DNA from 3 places in the Salana multivorans genome. Region 3 is predicted to be linked to each of the others. Evidence: predicted binding sites of a transcription regulator. Region 3 holds the regulator's gene; each other region holds the start of a gene.
The links. Region 3 encodes HrcA, which represses chaperone genes, less so after heat shock. Its sites were predicted from a motif close to TTNGCACTCGNNNNNNNCGAGTGCNAA; they were not measured.
Positions count from the first base shown of each region.

Region 1: the regulator HrcA is predicted to act here: its motif matches at 2,276-2,302, upstream of EDD28_RS07695 (Hsp20/alpha crystallin family protein).
Region 2: the regulator HrcA is predicted to act here: its motif matches at 3,416-3,442, upstream of groL (chaperonin GroEL).

Region 1 covers NZ_RKHQ01000001.1:1,764,391-1,769,554, forward strand. Annotated here, with positions in the region: gene EDD28_RS07685 (CotH kinase family protein) at 1-1,373, shown strand, start outside; gene EDD28_RS07690 (hypothetical protein) at 1,650-2,042, opposite strand; gene EDD28_RS07695 (Hsp20/alpha crystallin family protein) at 2,359-2,847, shown strand; gene EDD28_RS07700 (uracil-xanthine permease family protein) at 2,987-4,327, opposite strand; gene pgi (glucose-6-phosphate isomerase) at 4,555-5,164, shown strand, end outside.
Region 2 covers NZ_RKHQ01000001.1:564,535-569,698, forward strand. Annotated here, with positions in the region: gene pulA (pullulanase-type alpha-1,6-glucosidase) at 1-1,290, opposite strand, end outside; gene groL (chaperonin GroEL) at 1,675-3,300, opposite strand; gene EDD28_RS02655 (prolyl oligopeptidase family serine peptidase) at 3,499-5,164, opposite strand, start outside.
Region 3 covers NZ_RKHQ01000002.1:165,670-170,833, forward strand. Annotated here, with positions in the region: gene EDD28_RS13005 (hypothetical protein) at 1-455, shown strand, start outside; gene EDD28_RS13010 (hypothetical protein) at 592-1,377, shown strand; gene EDD28_RS13015 (DUF3097 family protein) at 1,433-2,350, opposite strand; gene hrcA (heat-inducible transcriptional repressor HrcA) at 2,494-3,546, shown strand; gene dnaJ (molecular chaperone DnaJ) at 3,632-4,762, shown strand; gene EDD28_RS13030 (PhoH family protein) at 4,759-5,164, shown strand, end outside.

The DNA.
Region 1 (5,164 bases), on a different contig from region 3:
AGGACTGGGCGAGCGCCACCGTGACGATCGACGGGCAGACGTTCGAGAACGTCGGCATCAAGCTCAAGGGCAACTCCTCGCTCCAGGGCGTGACGGCCGAGTCCGACCCGACGTCGCTGCCGTGGCGGATCCGGCTCGACAAGTACGTCGACGGGCAGAGTCTCGACGGCTACACCGACTTCGCCGTGCGACCGAACGGCTCGGAGTCCTCCTTCAACGAGGCGGTCGCGCTCGACCTGCTGGCCGATGCCGGGCTCGCGACGGAGAAGGCGGTGGCGACGGCGTTCTCGGTCAACGGCGACGACGCGGTCCTGCGCCTCACGGTCCAGAACCTCGACGAGGCGTGGGTGGCGGACGAGTTCCCCGACGCCGGGGAGGACTCGGTGCTCTACAAGATCGAGTCGACGGCGAGCTGGTCCTACCTGGGCGACGACGCGGACTACTCGGAGTCGTTCGAGGTCAAGGCCGGGCCCGACGACTATGCGCCGCTGGCCGAGCTGCTCGACCTCCTGGCGAACGGCTCGGAGGAGGAGCTGGCCGAGCGGCTGCCCGAGCTGGTGGACCTCGACTCGTTCGCGACCTATCTCGCCCTCGAGGAGCTGATGGGCAACTTCGACACGATCGACGGACCGGGGAACAACGGCTACCTGTTCTGGGACTCGGAGACGCGGATGTTCACGGTGGTCGCCTGGGACCACGACCGCGCGTTCGGCGTCCAGCTCGGGGGCGGAGGCGCGGGGGGTGCCGGTGGCTTCCCCGGCGGCGCGCCCGGCGGAGCCGCCGACGGCGCCGACGGGACGGACGGGGCCGCCGGCGGGCCCGACGGCGCCGCGGGTGGACGACCGGGCGGGATGGAGCCGCCGGGCGGCATGCAGCTTCCCGACGGCGCCGAGCTTCCCGACGGGGTCCAGCCGCCCGAGGGTTTCGAGCCTCCGACCGGGGTCGACGGCGAGGCGCCCGGGACGGGCTTCGGCGGCACGGCACCGGGTGGCGGCATGGGCGGTGGCAGCGCACTCGCGACCGCGATGGAGAGCAGCGAGGAGTGGTCGGCGCTCATCGAGGAGAAGAAGGCCGAGCTGACGACCTCGCTCCTCGACTCCGGCGTGCTCGCCGCCTCGGTCGAGGCCTGGTTCGCGGCCGTGGCGCCGTCGGGCCTCGTCGCCGAGGAGACGCTGCGGTCCGAGGCCGACGCGATCATCGCCTACGAGGACGGACGCGGCAGCTCCGAGGCCTCGGGCATGGCCGGCGGTGGTCGTCAGCAGGACGGTCAGCGTCCCGGCGACGTGCCGAGCCCGGGCGGAGCCGACGGCTCGGGCACCGACGAGTCCGCTGGGACGAGCGACGTGACGTCGTCGGCCGTCGGCGCCGCCTGAGATCCGGCGCCGCCTGAGATCCGGCGACGCCTGAGATCCGGCGACGCCGCCGACCGAGCTCACCGCTCGGACGACACCGACGCCGAGCGAGCCGACGGTGCGGGGCCGGCCGCTGGGACACCGAGCGGGCCGCCCGGCCGAGCCGAGTGGGTCGGCCGGACGGATCGACGACGCCGGGCGAGCCCGAGACGCGGCGCAAGCCCGGTGACACCGGGCGAACCCGACGACGCCGAGCGAGCGGACGGTCCACCGGGCCGGGCCCGGTGACGCGGTCCGTCAGGCGGTGGTCGCCAGCGCGTAGCGCACGGCGTCGGCGGCCGCCTGCGGCGTGAGTCGCCGGGTCGAGCGGACCGCGACGTGGCTGGGAGTGTTGTCGACCAGGTCGCCGTCGGTCGCGACCTCGATGCCCCACGAGCGGGGCTTGTCGAGCGGACGCTCGCGATCGGTGCGCGAGGTCGTCCGGCCGCGGTCGACCAGGAGGAAGACGCGACGGCCGTCGTCGAGGAACGCGACCGGCACCGGGCGGGCGAACGCGTCGGGCGAGGACATCTCGCCGCGCACGATGGCGGCGACGAGGGCCTCGGTCTCGCGGACGGCGCGGGCGGTCTCGGCATCGCGTGCCGGGAAGGCCTGGTCGATGGTGTGGTTGTCGAAGTGAGAGATGGACATGGGTACTGCTCCTTGATCGAGTGACCCGGTCTCGGGCCGCGGCGGCGCGCTCTCGTTGCGCGCCCGGCCGCTGGCGGGGGCCGGGGTCGCGCGGCTGCTGCCCCAAGGGTGGGACGCTGCCGCAGGCGAACAGTCAACTCTACAGCATGCTCCGTGCGATGTCACGTGGTTGATGGCCGTCAGGGGAGTCGAGCGGCCCCGGTTCGCCTTGAGCGAACCCGACTCAACTTTGACTGGCACTCGTCGGGCGAGAGTGCTAGAACTGTGGGTGTGAGCGGGACCGAACCCGGTCCCCCCGACCTGAAGGAGTGGAGACATGGCACGCACGTACGACCCGTTCCGTGAGCTCGACCGACTCATGGGCCAGATGCTCACCGCCGAGCGCGCGAGCACCCAGATGCCGATGGACCTGTACCGGTCCGGTGACCACTACGTCCTGGCGATGGACCTGCCCGGGGCCGACCCCGGCAGCATCGACGTCAACGTCGAGGACCGCACCCTGACGATCCGCGCTCAGCGGACGACCCCCGAGACCGGCGACGTCCAGTGGCTGGCCAAGGAGCGCCCGTCGGGCACGTACGCCCGCCAGCTCACCGTCGGTCGCGGCCTCGCCCTCGACCAGATCAGCGCCTCCTACAGCGACGGCGTCCTCACGCTCACCATCCCGGTGGCGCAGGAGGCCAAGCCGCGCCGGATCGAGGTCCAGCACGGCGCCCCGACGACCGTGCTCGCCGCGGCGACGGACGCGGAGAACGCCGGAGCCGTCGCCGGCGAGAGCCGGCCCGTCGAGGTCGCCGCCGGCTGATCCGCGGCCGGCTGATCCGGCGCCGTCGTCCGCCGCGGGAGCGACGGCACGGGGCAGACGCAACGGGTCGGGCCCGCACTCGCGCGAGTGCAGGCCCGACCCGTCCGTGCTGAGCCTCTGCGCCGCGGCGCCGGCTCGGTCAGACCGCCTCGTCCGCGGGGACCGAGGCGGGCGACGCCGGCTCCTGGTGGGTGCCGCGCCACCGCGCGATCCACCGCATCGCGTGGTAGATCGCGAGCGCGCCGAACGAGCCGAGCGCGATGCCCTCGAACGTGAGCGCACCCCAGCCCCAGGTGAAGTTGGCGATGCCGACGATGAGCGCGACGGCGGCCGTCGTGAGGTTCACCGGGTCGGCGAAGTCGACCTTGTTCTGCACCCAGATGCGCGCGCCGAGGATGCCGATCATGCCGTAGAGCACGGTGCCGGCGCCGCCGAGCACGCCCCCGGGGATCGTCGCGATGAGCGCACCGAACTTGGGCGAGAGCGAGAGCAGGAACGCCGTGATCGCCGCGACGAGGTAGGCGGCCGTCGAGTAGACGCGCGTGGCCGCCATGACGCCGATGTTCTCGGCGTAGGTCGTCGTGCCGGACCCGCCGCCAGCGCCGGCGAGGGTCGTGGCGAGGCCGTCGGCGAACAGGGCGCGCCCGGTCATGGGGTCGAGGTCCTCGCCGGTCATCGCGGCGACGGACTTGAGGTGGCCGATGTTCTCGGCGATGAGGACGAGGACGACGGGGACGAACAGCCCGAGCACGGCCACGGAGAACTGCGGCGTCTGGAAGTGCGGCAGCCCGACCCAGCCGGCCTCGCGGACGAGGTCGAAGCTGACCTCGCCCCGGACGAGCGCGCAGGCGTAGCCGACGAGGACGCCGAGCAGGATCGACAGCCGCCCGAGGATGCCCTTGAACAGGACCGTCGCGAGGATGACGGCGAGGATCGTGACGATCGCCGTCACGGGCGCGACCTGCACGTTGTTCCACGCGGCCGGCGCGAGGTTGAAGCCGATGAGCATGACGATCGTGCCCGTGAGGATCGGCGGCATCACCCGGTCGATCCAGGAGTGCCCGATCCAGTTGACCAGCAGCCCGACGAGGGCGAGCAGCACGCCCGCCACCACGACGCCGCCGAGCGCCACCGCCATCCCACCCTGCTCGTTCGCCGCCGCGATCGGCGCGATGAACGCGAAGCTCGAGCCGAGGTAGCTCGGCACGCGACCGCGCGTGATGAGCAGGAACAGGAAGGTGCCGATGCCCGAGAAGAACAGCGTCGTCGCCGGCGGGAGGCCCGTGATGAGCGGCACGAGGAAGGTCGCTCCGAACATGGCGACGACGTGCTGCATCCCGATGCCGATGGTGCGCGGCCAGCTCAGGCGCTGGTGCGGCCCGACCACCTGCCCGCCCGCGATGTGACGGCCGTCGCCGTAGAGGTTCCAGGAGAAGATGCCCGGGCGGGTGCCCCACGGGGGCGTTGTCTGCTGCGACATGGCGGTGTCCTTCGGGTCGATGGCCGAGAACACCCTAGTGATCCCCGACCCCGCCGCGTCGCTCGTTCCGGCCCGCCGCGCCGATCCGGGTGGGACGCGGGCGACGGCGGTTCGTCCGGTGCCGCGCGACGACGGTGGCGGGGCTCGTCCACAGCCCCCGGGCGCTCGTCCACAGGTAGGTCGTACGTCGGAGGTCACCGTCGGTGGAGGCCACTAGCGTTACGGACATGAGCGCTCCGATCGATCCCACGACCACCGCAGCCTGGGCCCGCCTGGCCGACCTCGAGGCCTCCTTCGCCCCGGACCTGCGCGCCTGGTTCGCCGCCGACCCCACCCGGGCCACCCGCTACACCAAGCAGCTCGCCGACCTCCACGTCGACCTGTCGAAGAACCTCCTGACGGACGAGCTGCTCGCCGCGCTCGTGGCGCTCGCGGAGGAGACCCGGGTGCTCGATCGCTACCGCGCGATGCTCGTCGGCGAGCACATCAACACGACGGAGGACCGCGCCGTGCTGCACACGGCGCTGCGTCGTCCGGCTGGCGCCGAGCCGGGGCTCGTGGTCGACGGGCAGGACGTCGACCACGACGTCCAGGAGGTGCTCGCGCGCATCGACGCCTTCGCCGAGCGGGTCCGCGACGGGCAGTGGCGCGGCCTGACGGGCAAGCGCGTGACGCACGTCGTCAACATCGGGATCGGCGGCTCGGACCTCGGCCCCGTCATGGTCTACGAGGCGCTCCAGCCGTACGCGACGGCCGGCATCGAGGCGCGGTTCGTCTCCAACATCGACCCGACGGACCTCGCGCAGAAGACCGCGGACCTCGATCCCGAGACCACGC
Region 2 (5,164 bases), on a different contig from region 3:
CTTGACGGTGTCGATGCGGAAGCCGTCGATGCCGAGGTCGACCCACGCGTCGTAGACGTCGATGAAGCCGTCGACGACCGTCGGGTGCTCCGTGAACAGGTCGTCCAGGCCGCTGAAGTCGCCGTAGGTGACGGACTCGCCCTCCCAGGTCGAGTCGCCCCGGTTGTGGTACAGCGTCGGGTCGTTGAGCCACGCGGGGACGCGCAGGTCGGCGTCCGCCGGGTCGATCACCGGCGTGTAGGGGAACGACGTCGCGGCGTCGAGCTCGGGGAAGGTGTCCGTCCCGGCGTAGTCGGCCGGGTCGAACGGGTTGCCGTTCGCGTCGCGGTAGGGCGACGACGCCTGCGGCACGTAGCCGTACTGGCCCTCCTGGTAGGAGATGACGTCGGCCGTGTGGTTGGTGATGATGTCGAAGTAGACCTTGATGTCGCGGTCGTGCGCGGCGTCGATGAAGTCCGCGAGCTCGTCGTTCGTGCCGAGGTGCGGGTCGATCTGGGTGAAGTCCGTGACCCAGTAGCCGTGGTACCCGGCCGAGGCGTCGGCGCCCGTGCCCTGGACCGGGCGGTTCTTGAACGACGGCGTGAGCCAGATGGCGGTGGTGCCGAGGCCCTCGATGTAGTCGAGCCTGTCACGCAGACCGGCGATGTCGCCGCCGTGGTAGAAGCCCTTGTCCGTCGGGTCGAGGCCGGTGACGAGACGGTCGTCGGAGTCCTCGCCGCCACGGTCGTTGGTGGTGTCGCCGTTCGCGAACCGGTCCGTCATGACGAAGTAGAAGACCTCGTCGCCCCCCGCCTGCCGGACGGGGTCCGCCACGAGGGCGGAGTCGGCGTCGCTCACATCGCCGGCCAGGTCGAGGGGCACGAGGCCCGTGCGCTTGGTGGTGGCGTCGAAGGTGAACCGCAGGCGGGTCTCCCCCGCGAGCACGAGCGGCGTGTTGCCCGAGCCGCCCTCGCGGCCGTAGGACTCCTCCCACGCGTGGTCGTAGGTCACCTTGTACTCGTAGCTGCCCGCCGGGAGCGTGAACTCGGCGGCGTAGACGCCGTCGGTCCCGGTCGGCGCGAGGTCGGTCGCGGTGCACTCCGGCTGCCAGTCACCGGCGCAGCCGAGCTCGGACTGCAGGCTGCCGACGAGGGTGAGGGGCCGCGGGGCTGCCGCCGCCGGCGCGACCGGCGTCGCGGCGAGAGCCGCGCCGAGACCGGTCGCGGCGAGGGCGAGAGCGGCGAGCGCGGCAGCCGGGCGACGGCTCTGCCGCCTCGTGCTGACGCCGCGCGAAGAACTGTGCTGAGACACGGGACGATCCGTTCGTCGGCTGCGGGGGTTCCGCGGTGACGCCTGCACTGGCGCCCCGCGAGGTCACCATCGTCCCAAGGCATGGGACGTTGCGCAAGACTTGCAGCGAAGTTGCATCAACGTGAGGACGATTAGCGCTGATTTGTGACTGCGGGAGTGTGAAGGGGGTCACAGCGTCGGCGTGTCGAGGGGGGCGTGTTGCAACGATTGCGGGCGCGAGTTGCGGCGGGCGGCCGAGCGCCGCGTCGGAGCGGCGCAGACGGGGGGCGGCGGAGCAGCGGAGCGTGCGCGACGCGTCGGGAAAAGCCGAGCGGCGGGCGGCCCACCCGAGGGTGGACCGCCCGCCGCTGCGGTGATGCGGAAGGCTGAGCGCCTAGGCCTCGATCAGAAGCCCATGCCGCCCATCTCGTCGCCGCCGGCCGGGACGGCCGGAGCCTTCTCCGGCTTGTCGGCGACGACGGCCTCGGTCGTGAGGAAGAGACCGGCGATCGACGCGGCGTTCTGCAGCGCCGAGCGGGTCACCTTGACCGGGTCGTTGACGCCCGCGGCGAGCAGGTCCTCGTACACGCCGGTCGCGGCGTTGAGGCCGTGCCCGGCCGGGAGGTTGCGGACCTTCTCGGCCACGACGCCGCCCTCGAGACCGGCGTTCTCGGCGATCTGCTTGAGCGGGGCGTCGATGGCGACCTCGACGATCTTGGCGCCCGTCGCCTCGTCACCGACGAGCTCGAGGCCCGCGAGGGCCTCCTTGCCGGCCTGGATGAGCGCGACGCCACCACCGGCGACGATGCCCTCCTCGACCGCGGCCTTGGCGTTGCGGACGGCGTCCTCGATGCGGTGCTTGCGCTCCTTGAGCTCGACCTCCGTCGCGGCACCCGCCTTGATGAGGGCGACGCCACCGGCCAGCTTCGCGAGGCGCTCCTGGAGCTTCTCGCGGTCGTAGTCGGAGTCGGAGTTCTCGATCTCGGCGCGGATCTGGTTGATCCGGCCGTCGAGGAGCTCCTTGTCCCCGGCACCCTCGACGATCGTGGTCTCGTCCTTGGAGACGACGACCTTGCGCGCCTGGCCGAGCACCGACAGGTCGGCGTTCTCGAGCGTGAGACCGACGGTCTCGGAGATGACCTGGCCGCCCGTGAGGATGGCCATGTCCTGCAGCATCGCCTTGCGGCGGTCGCCGAAGCCCGGGGCCTTGACGGCGACGGACTTGAAGATGCCGCGGATCTTGTTCACCACGAGGGTGGCGAGCGCCTCGGAGTCGACGTCCTCGGCGATGATGAGGAGCGGCTTGCCGGACTGGATGACCTTCTCCAGCAGCGGCAGCAGGTCCTTGACCGAGGAGATCTTCGACTCGACGAGCAGGATGAACGGGTCGTCGAGGACGGCCTCCTGACGCTCCTGGTCGGTGACGAAGTACGCCGAGAGGTAGCCCTTGTCGAAGCGCATGCCCTCGGTGAACTCGAGCTCGATGCCGAGGGCGTTGGACTCCTCGACCGAGATGACGCCCTCCTTGCCGACCTTGAAGATCGCCTCGGCGATCTTCTCGCCGATCTCGACGTCGTTCGCGGAGATCGCGGCGGTCGCGGCGACCTGCTCCTGCGTCTCGACCTCCTTGGCCTGCTCGCGCAGCGCCTCGGTGACGGCCGCGACGGCCTTGTCGATGCCCCGCTTGAGGGCGATGGGGTTGGCGCCGGCGGCGACGTTGCGCAGACCCTCGCGAACGAGCGCCTGGGCGAGCACGGTGGCGGTCGTGGTGCCGTCACCCGCGATGTCGTCCGTCTTCTTGGCGACCTCCTTGACGAGCTCGGCGCCGATCTTCTCGAACGGCTCCTCCAGCTCGATCTCCTTGGCGATGGAGACGCCGTCGTTCGTGATCGTGGGGGCGCCCCACTTCTTCTCGAGAACGACGTTGCGACCCTTCGGGCCGAGCGTGACCTTGACGGTGTCGGCGAGGCGGTTGAGGCCACGCTCCATCCCGCGGCGGGCCTCCTCGTCGAAGGCAATGATCTTGGCCATGTGGCTGCGATCCTCCTGGTGAGATTCGAACGGACCGGGCGACGCCCGCGACGGACGGCCCCGCACCGGCCGGGCCTGTCCCGACCGCCGCGTGACCTCGCCACCCTGGTCACAGTTGTCACTCTCGATGCGAGAGTGCTAACTGAGATTTTGGCACTCTCGCACCGAGAGTGCAAGCAGCGCTCCCCCGTCGACCGGCTAGGCCCGCGGGCGGGGCAGGTGACGCTCCCACCAGTCGAGCACGGCCTCGAACCGCTGCCGCCGGTGCTTCGGACGACCCGAGCGGGACAGCTCGTGCCCCTCCCCCGGGAACAGCAGCAGCTCGGCCGGGACACCCCGCCGGCGCAGCCCCACGTACCAGCGCTGCCCCTGCTCCACCGGGCAGCGCCAGTCCTGCTCGGAGTGGACGACCAGCGTCGGGGTCACGACCTGACCGATGCGCGCCATCGGGCTCTGCGCCGCGACCAGCTCGGGGTCCTCACCGACGTAGCGCAGCCCGAAGAACCAGCCGATGTCGCTCGACCCCTCGAAGCTGACCGGGTCGAGGAACCCGCGCTCGACGATCGCCCCGCGGAACCGCTCGGCCGCGTCGGGCCGGGTCGTCAGCCACGCCGTGAGGTAGCCGCCGTAGGAGCCGCCCATGACGCCGACGCGGTCGGCGTCGAGCTCCGGGTGCGTCGCCAGGGCGTGGTCCAGCAGGGCGAGGACGTCGTCGGCGTCCACCGTCCCGAAACCGCCGAGGATCGCGCGCCCGTGCGAGCTGCCGTAGCCCGCCGACCCCCGCAGGTTGCCGTAGACGACGGCGTAGCCGGCGCCCGCCGCCACCGCGACCTCGTCGAAGAACACGTCCTCGTAGGCCGCGTACGGCCCGCCGTGGATCATGAGCAGCGTCGGGTACGGCCCGGCGCCGAACTCCTCGGGGTCGGGCGTCACCAGCCAGCCGTGCACGGGCGTGCCGTCCGGCGCACTCGCACCGTCGAGCTCGACCGGGAGCCGGAGCTCGCCGCCGACGGCGTCGCGCAGCGGCGCCGCCAGGTCGGTCAGCGCGGTGAGACCGTCGACGCCGCCGGCGTCGAGCGTCGCCGGCTCGATCTGCACCACCTCGCCGGGGCTGTCCGGCAGCGTCACGCTCGCGATGACGCGGCCGTCCGGCAGCGACGCCGCGCCCGTCACGCTGCCGGGGTGGACGACGTCGACGCCGCCGTCACCGCTCACGCGGACCAGCTCCGTGCGACCGCGCCGGGTCCGGCGCAGCAGCGCGCCCCCGTCGGCCGTGGTCTCGAACGCCCCGGCCCCGACGCCGCCGAGCAGGTCGTCGACCTCGGGGTCCGTCAGCCGCTCGGCGTCGACGAGCCCGGTGCCGACCAGGCGGGCGCGGACGAGGGCGGGGTTGCGGCCGACGTAGTCGAGGCCGTCAGCCCCGAGGTCGCGCACGAGGAGGTGGAGCAGCATCGCCTGGTCGGGGTCGGGCGCGACCGCGAGCGCGTCGACCGTGAGGCCGTCTGCGACGCCGTCCCGCGTGAACGGCGTGAGCGCGTCGAGGGCGACGACCTCCTGCCGGACCGGGACGGGCAGACCGCGGCGGTGAGCTGCGGCGTCGGAGTCGTCAGCGGTGCGCGAGTCGTCGGCGGTGCCGTCGGTGGCCCGCTCGATCTCCGCGACCTCGGGCAGCGCGAGCCGGACGAGGTCCGTGACGAGCGCGTCGTCCCGCCCCCGGCGCACGAGCAGGGCGTCGCCGGCGGGCGTCCACGTCACGTCGGCGAAGGACGGACCGGCCTCCGGGGTGTCGCCACCGGTGAGGCGGAGCGGTGCCCTGGGCGTGGCCGGCGGCGCGGTGGGTGCGGCCGGGAGCGGGACGTCGACG
Region 3 (5,164 bases):
TGCTCGGCATCGCGACGTTCGTCCTCGCCTCGCTCGCCCAGATCGGCCTCATCAACGGCTACCTGGCGATCACCGACGGCCGCAAGGTCGCGATCGGCGACTTCTTCAAGTTCCGCAACGTCGGCCAGGCCCTGATCCTCGGCCTCATCGTGGGTGTCGCCGCCGGTCTCGTGTCCTTCACCTACATCGGCTACTACGTCGTGCTGTTCTTCACGATCTACGCCATGTTCTTCGTGATCGACCGCAGCCAGAGCTTCCAGGACGCGCTCAAGAACAGCGCGCAGCTCGCGCTCAAGTTCGTCGTGCCGACGATCCTCATCCTCCTCATCGTCGGTCTCGTCGCCCCGCTCGGCGCGATCGTCTGCTTCATCGGTCTCCTCGTGACGATGCCGTGGGCCTACCTCGCGCTCACCTACCAGTACCGCCGCCTCACGGGCGGCTACGTCGCTCCCTGAGCGCCATCGCATGACGACGCCAGAGGATCCCTACGGCGCACCGCCGCCGCCCGGTCCGTACGGCAGCCCGAGCCAGCCGGGTCCCTCAGGGGGCCCGGCTGGTCCGTCTCTGCCACCCCTTCCAGCTGACCGACCCGTGCTCGACGCCGTCGGCGACGGCGTCGGCTTCGTGTCGGGCCCGCCGGTCGGCCGGTTCGCCGGCCCGCCGGGCGTCGTCCCCGTGTCGGCGACGCGGGCCGTGTCCGACGCGCTGAGCATGTTCCCGCGCGGCGTCGGCACGCTGTGCGGGCTGGTCGCGGTCGTCTGGGTGGCGCTCGCGGCGCTCAGCCTCCCGCTCCGGCTTCTCACCGGCGACCCCGGGTTCCTCGCCAACGGCGCGGTGCTCCTCGGCACGTGGTCCGGCTGGCGCACCTACCTCGTCGGTGCCGCCGCGATGCTGCTCTCCGGGCTCGTCACGGGCGTCCTCACGCTCCTCCTCGCGCGCGGCGCGCTCCGGGTGGTGCGGACGGGTGCCCTGCGGTTCGCTGACTGCTGGTCGCTGCCGCGCGGCTGGTTCGGCTACGCCGGCGTGATCGCCGTGCTCACCCTGCTGCCGGCGCTCGCGCCGGCGTCGAGCACGTCGCCCGTCTCGGTGTCGTCGGCCGTCGCCCTGGTCTGCCTGGTCGCGTCGCTCGGGCTGGCGTTCGCGCCGTTCGCGCTCTCGGACGACCCCGGCCGGGCCGGTGCCGCGATCGGCGCCTCCCTCCGTCTCGTCCGGGAGAACCTCGGCCAGACGCTCCTGCTGGCGCTGCTCTGCCTCGTGGTCCTCGCGCTGGGTGCCCTGGCGTGCTTCGTCGGCCTGGTGGTCGCGATCCCGGTGGCCGTGACCGCCTACGCCCGGCTCTACGTCGCGATCCGCGGCGAGGAGGTCGTCATCGTCTGACGGCGCCCCGGGCCCGCCGTGCGGCAAGCCCGCCGTGCGGCAAGCCCCGCCGCCGTCAGTCCCCGTCGCCGACCGTGACGAAGTCGACGAGCTCCTCGACGCGGCCGAGCAGCGCCGGCGACAGGTCGCGGTAGTCGCGGACCTGGCGCAGGATCCGGCGCCAGCCCTGCGCGACGTCGGCGGGGGAGCCGGTCGGCCAGCCCAGCGCCCGCAGCGTCCCGACCTTGATGTCGGTGCCGCGCGGCACGTCCGGCCACGCCCGCAGCCCGACCCGCTCGGGTCGCACGGCCTGCCAGACGTCGACGTACGGGTGGCCGAGCACGCGCACGTGCGCCGCGGCCGGTCCGAGAGCGCGCAGCGCGTCGTCGGCCAGACGCCGCTCCTTCGAGCCGGGCACGAGATGGTCGAGCAGGACGCCGGCCCGGCGGGTCGGCCCCGGCTGGAAGCCGGTGAGCACCTCGGCCAGGTGGTCGGCGCCCTCGAGCAGCTCGACGACGATCCCCTCCAGGCGCAGGTCGTCGCCCCAGACCTTCTCGACGAGCTCCGCGTCGTGCTTGCCCTCGACCCAGATCCGCGAGGCGCGGGCGACCCGCGCCCTCGCTCCCGCCACAGCGAGCGATCCCGACGCCGTCCGCGCACGCGGCGCCGACTCCGCCACCCGGGGCGGCCGGACCAGCCGGACGGGTGCCCCGTCGAGCCAGAACCCGGCGCCGAGCGCGAACGAGCGGCGACGCCCGGCGCGGTCCTCGAGCACGACGACGTCGCCGCCGTTCGTGCGCTCCAGCGCCATGATCTCGCCGACGAACCCGGTCGCGACGTCCTCGACCACGAGGCCGGGCACGGCGAGCTCGTCCCGCGTCGGCCGACGCGCTCCCGTCCGGACGCGCGGGTCGGCCGCCTGGCCGCGCCCGCCGCCGGCCAGCACGTCGGCCCCGTACGGGTCGCCGGGGAAGGAGAGGGTCCGATCGGTCACGTTGGAGGCTAACCCGCCCGATGTCGCGCGCGCCGGGAGGCGCGCTGGCACGCGGGCGTAGAATTGGCACTCGCGGTCGGTGAGTGCTGACCGCGCCGCGCTGCGTCGGGTGAGCGTCGGGTCAGCGTCAGCGAGGAGGAGCGATGAGCACGAAGAACCGTCGGCTCGACGTCCTGCGCGCCATCGTCTCCGACTACGTCTCGACCCAGGAGCCGGTCGGCTCGCGCGCGCTCGTCGAGCGGCACGCACTGGGCGTCTCCCCGGCGACCATCCGCAACGACATGGCCGCGCTGGAGCAGGAGGGGTACATCGCCCAGCCGCACACGTCGGCCGGGCGGATCCCGACGGACGCCGGCTACCGGCTCTTCGTCGACCACCTCGCGGCGCTCAAGGCGCTCAGCCCGGCCGAGCGGCGCGCGATCGAGACCTTCCTGTTCGAGGCGGTCGACCTCGACGACGCGGTCGAGCGCACCGTGCGGCTCCTCGCGCAGCTCACGCAGCAGGCGGCGGTCGTGCAGTACCCGTCGCTGCGCCGCTCGGCGCTGCGCCACCTCGAGGTGGTGCCGCTGGCGAACGGCCGCGTCATGACCGTCATCATCACCGACTCCGGCCGCGTCGAGCAGCGCACCGTGACGCTGCCGGACGGCGCCGCGGCGCCGGACGAGGCCGAGGTGGCCGACCTGCGGGTCCGGTTCAACGTCGCCGCGGCCGGCCGGCGGATGCCCGAGCTCGGGCTCAGCCTGCGCGCGGTCCCGGACGTCGTGGCGCCCGGCGTCGCGGAGCTCGCCCGACAGATCGCCGAGGTCGTCGTCGAGACGCTCACGGAGGAGGTCGAGGACCGCCTCGTCATGGCGGGCCACAGCCACCTCACGCGCTCGCCGCTCGACTTCTACCACGGCCTCCAGCCCGTCCTCGAGGCGCTGGAGGAGCAGGTCGTCCTCATGAACCTGCTCGCCGACGTCGCGTCGGAGGGCGAGGCGGGCGGCGACGTCACGGTGCGGATCGGCGCCGAGAACGGCTACTCCCCGCTCGCGCACGCGTCGCTCGTCGCTGCCCCCTACGGCCGCGAGGGCACGGGGGACGCGCTCGCCTACCTCGGCGTGCTCGGGCCGACCCGGATGGACTACCCCGGCACCATGGCGGCCGTGCGAGCCGTCGCACGCTACCTGTCCCGATTCGTCTCGCCGCTCGAGTGAGCCCCGACTACCCGGCCGCTCGCCCGACCGACGCCACCAGCTCGACCGACCGTCCGTTCCCTCGCACTACAGGAGCCCATCGCTCGTGACCGACTACTACGAGATCCTCGGCGTCTCGCGTGACGCCACCACCGAGGAGATCAAGCGCGCCTACCGGAAGCTGGCGCGCCAGTACCACCCGGACGTCGCCGGCGAGGAGTCCGCCGAGAAGTTCAAGGAGGTGACGATGGCGGCCGAGGTCCTCACGGACCCGGAGAAGCGCCGGATGTACGACCTCGGTGGACCCTCGGCGTTCGGCGCCGGCGGAGCCGGCGGCCCCGGGATGGGCGGCTTCGGCTTCGGCGACCTGTTCGAGACGCTGTTCAACACGGCCGGCGCGACGGCCCGCGGCCCCGTTCCGCGCTCGCGGCGCGGCCAGGACGCGCTCGTGCGGATCGACCTCGACCTGGCCGAGGCCGCGTTCGGCGTGCACCGGGACCTCACGGTCGAGACGGCCGTCGTGTGCGGCACGTGCCACGGCTCCTGCGCGCGCCCGGGCACCTCGCCGCGGCCGTGCAGCGTGTGCGGCGGCCGCGGCATGGTCCAGCGCGTGGCGCGCTCCTTCCTCGGCAACGTCATGACGCAGGCGCGCTGTGACGCCTGCCAGGGCTACGGCTCGACGATCCCCGAGCCCTGCCTCGAGTGCTCCGGCGAGGGCCGCGTCCGCACGCGGCGGACGATCGGCGTCGACGTGCCGGCCGGCGTCGAGACCGGGTCGCGGATCAAGCTGACCGGGCAGGGCGAGGTCGGTCCGGGTGGCGGTCCCGCCGGTGACCTCTACGTCGAGGTGCGCGAGCTCCCGCACCCGGTGTTCACGCGCCGCGGCGACGACCTGCACTGCACCGTGAGCCTGCCCATGACGGCGGCGGCGCTCGGGACGGTGCTGACGGTCGAGTCGCTCGACGGCCAGCTCGACCTCGACATCGCGCCCGGCACGCAGCCGGACGAGGTGCTGACGCTGCGCGGCAAGGGCATGGGCCGGCTGCGCGGGCACGGCCGCGGGGACCTGCACGTCCACCTCGACGTCCAGGTGCCGACCAAGCTCGACGAGCGCCAGCAGGAGCTGCTGCGCGAGCTCGCCGGGCTGCGCGGCGAGGAGTCGCCGGCCGCGCGCCTGGCCCCCGTCGGGGCCGGGATGTTCGCCCGGTTGCGCGACAAGCTGGCGGGGCGCTCGTGACGGCGCAGCCGGGCGGCGGCTCGGGGCAGCCGGGCGCGGAGTCGCGCACGCCGGTGGTGCACCGGCTCGAGCTCGCCGACGGCGTCGACCCGCGCGCGCTCCTGGGGCCGGCCGACGAGGTGCTGCGCGCCGTCGAGCGCGGGTTCCCCGCCGTCGACGTGCACGCCCGCGACCGCCTGCTCACGCTCGAGGGCCCGCGCGGCGAGGTGGAGCTGGCCGCGCGCCTGCTCGAGGAGCTGTCGCAGATCTCGATGGCGGCCCAGCCGCTGTCCGCCGACGCCGTCGACCGCGCGATCGCCATGCTGCGCTCGCCGGCCGCGACGTCGCCGGCGAGCGTCATGACGACGAACATCCTCTCGGCGCGCGGCAAGACGATCCGCCCCAAGACCGTCGGGCAGAAGG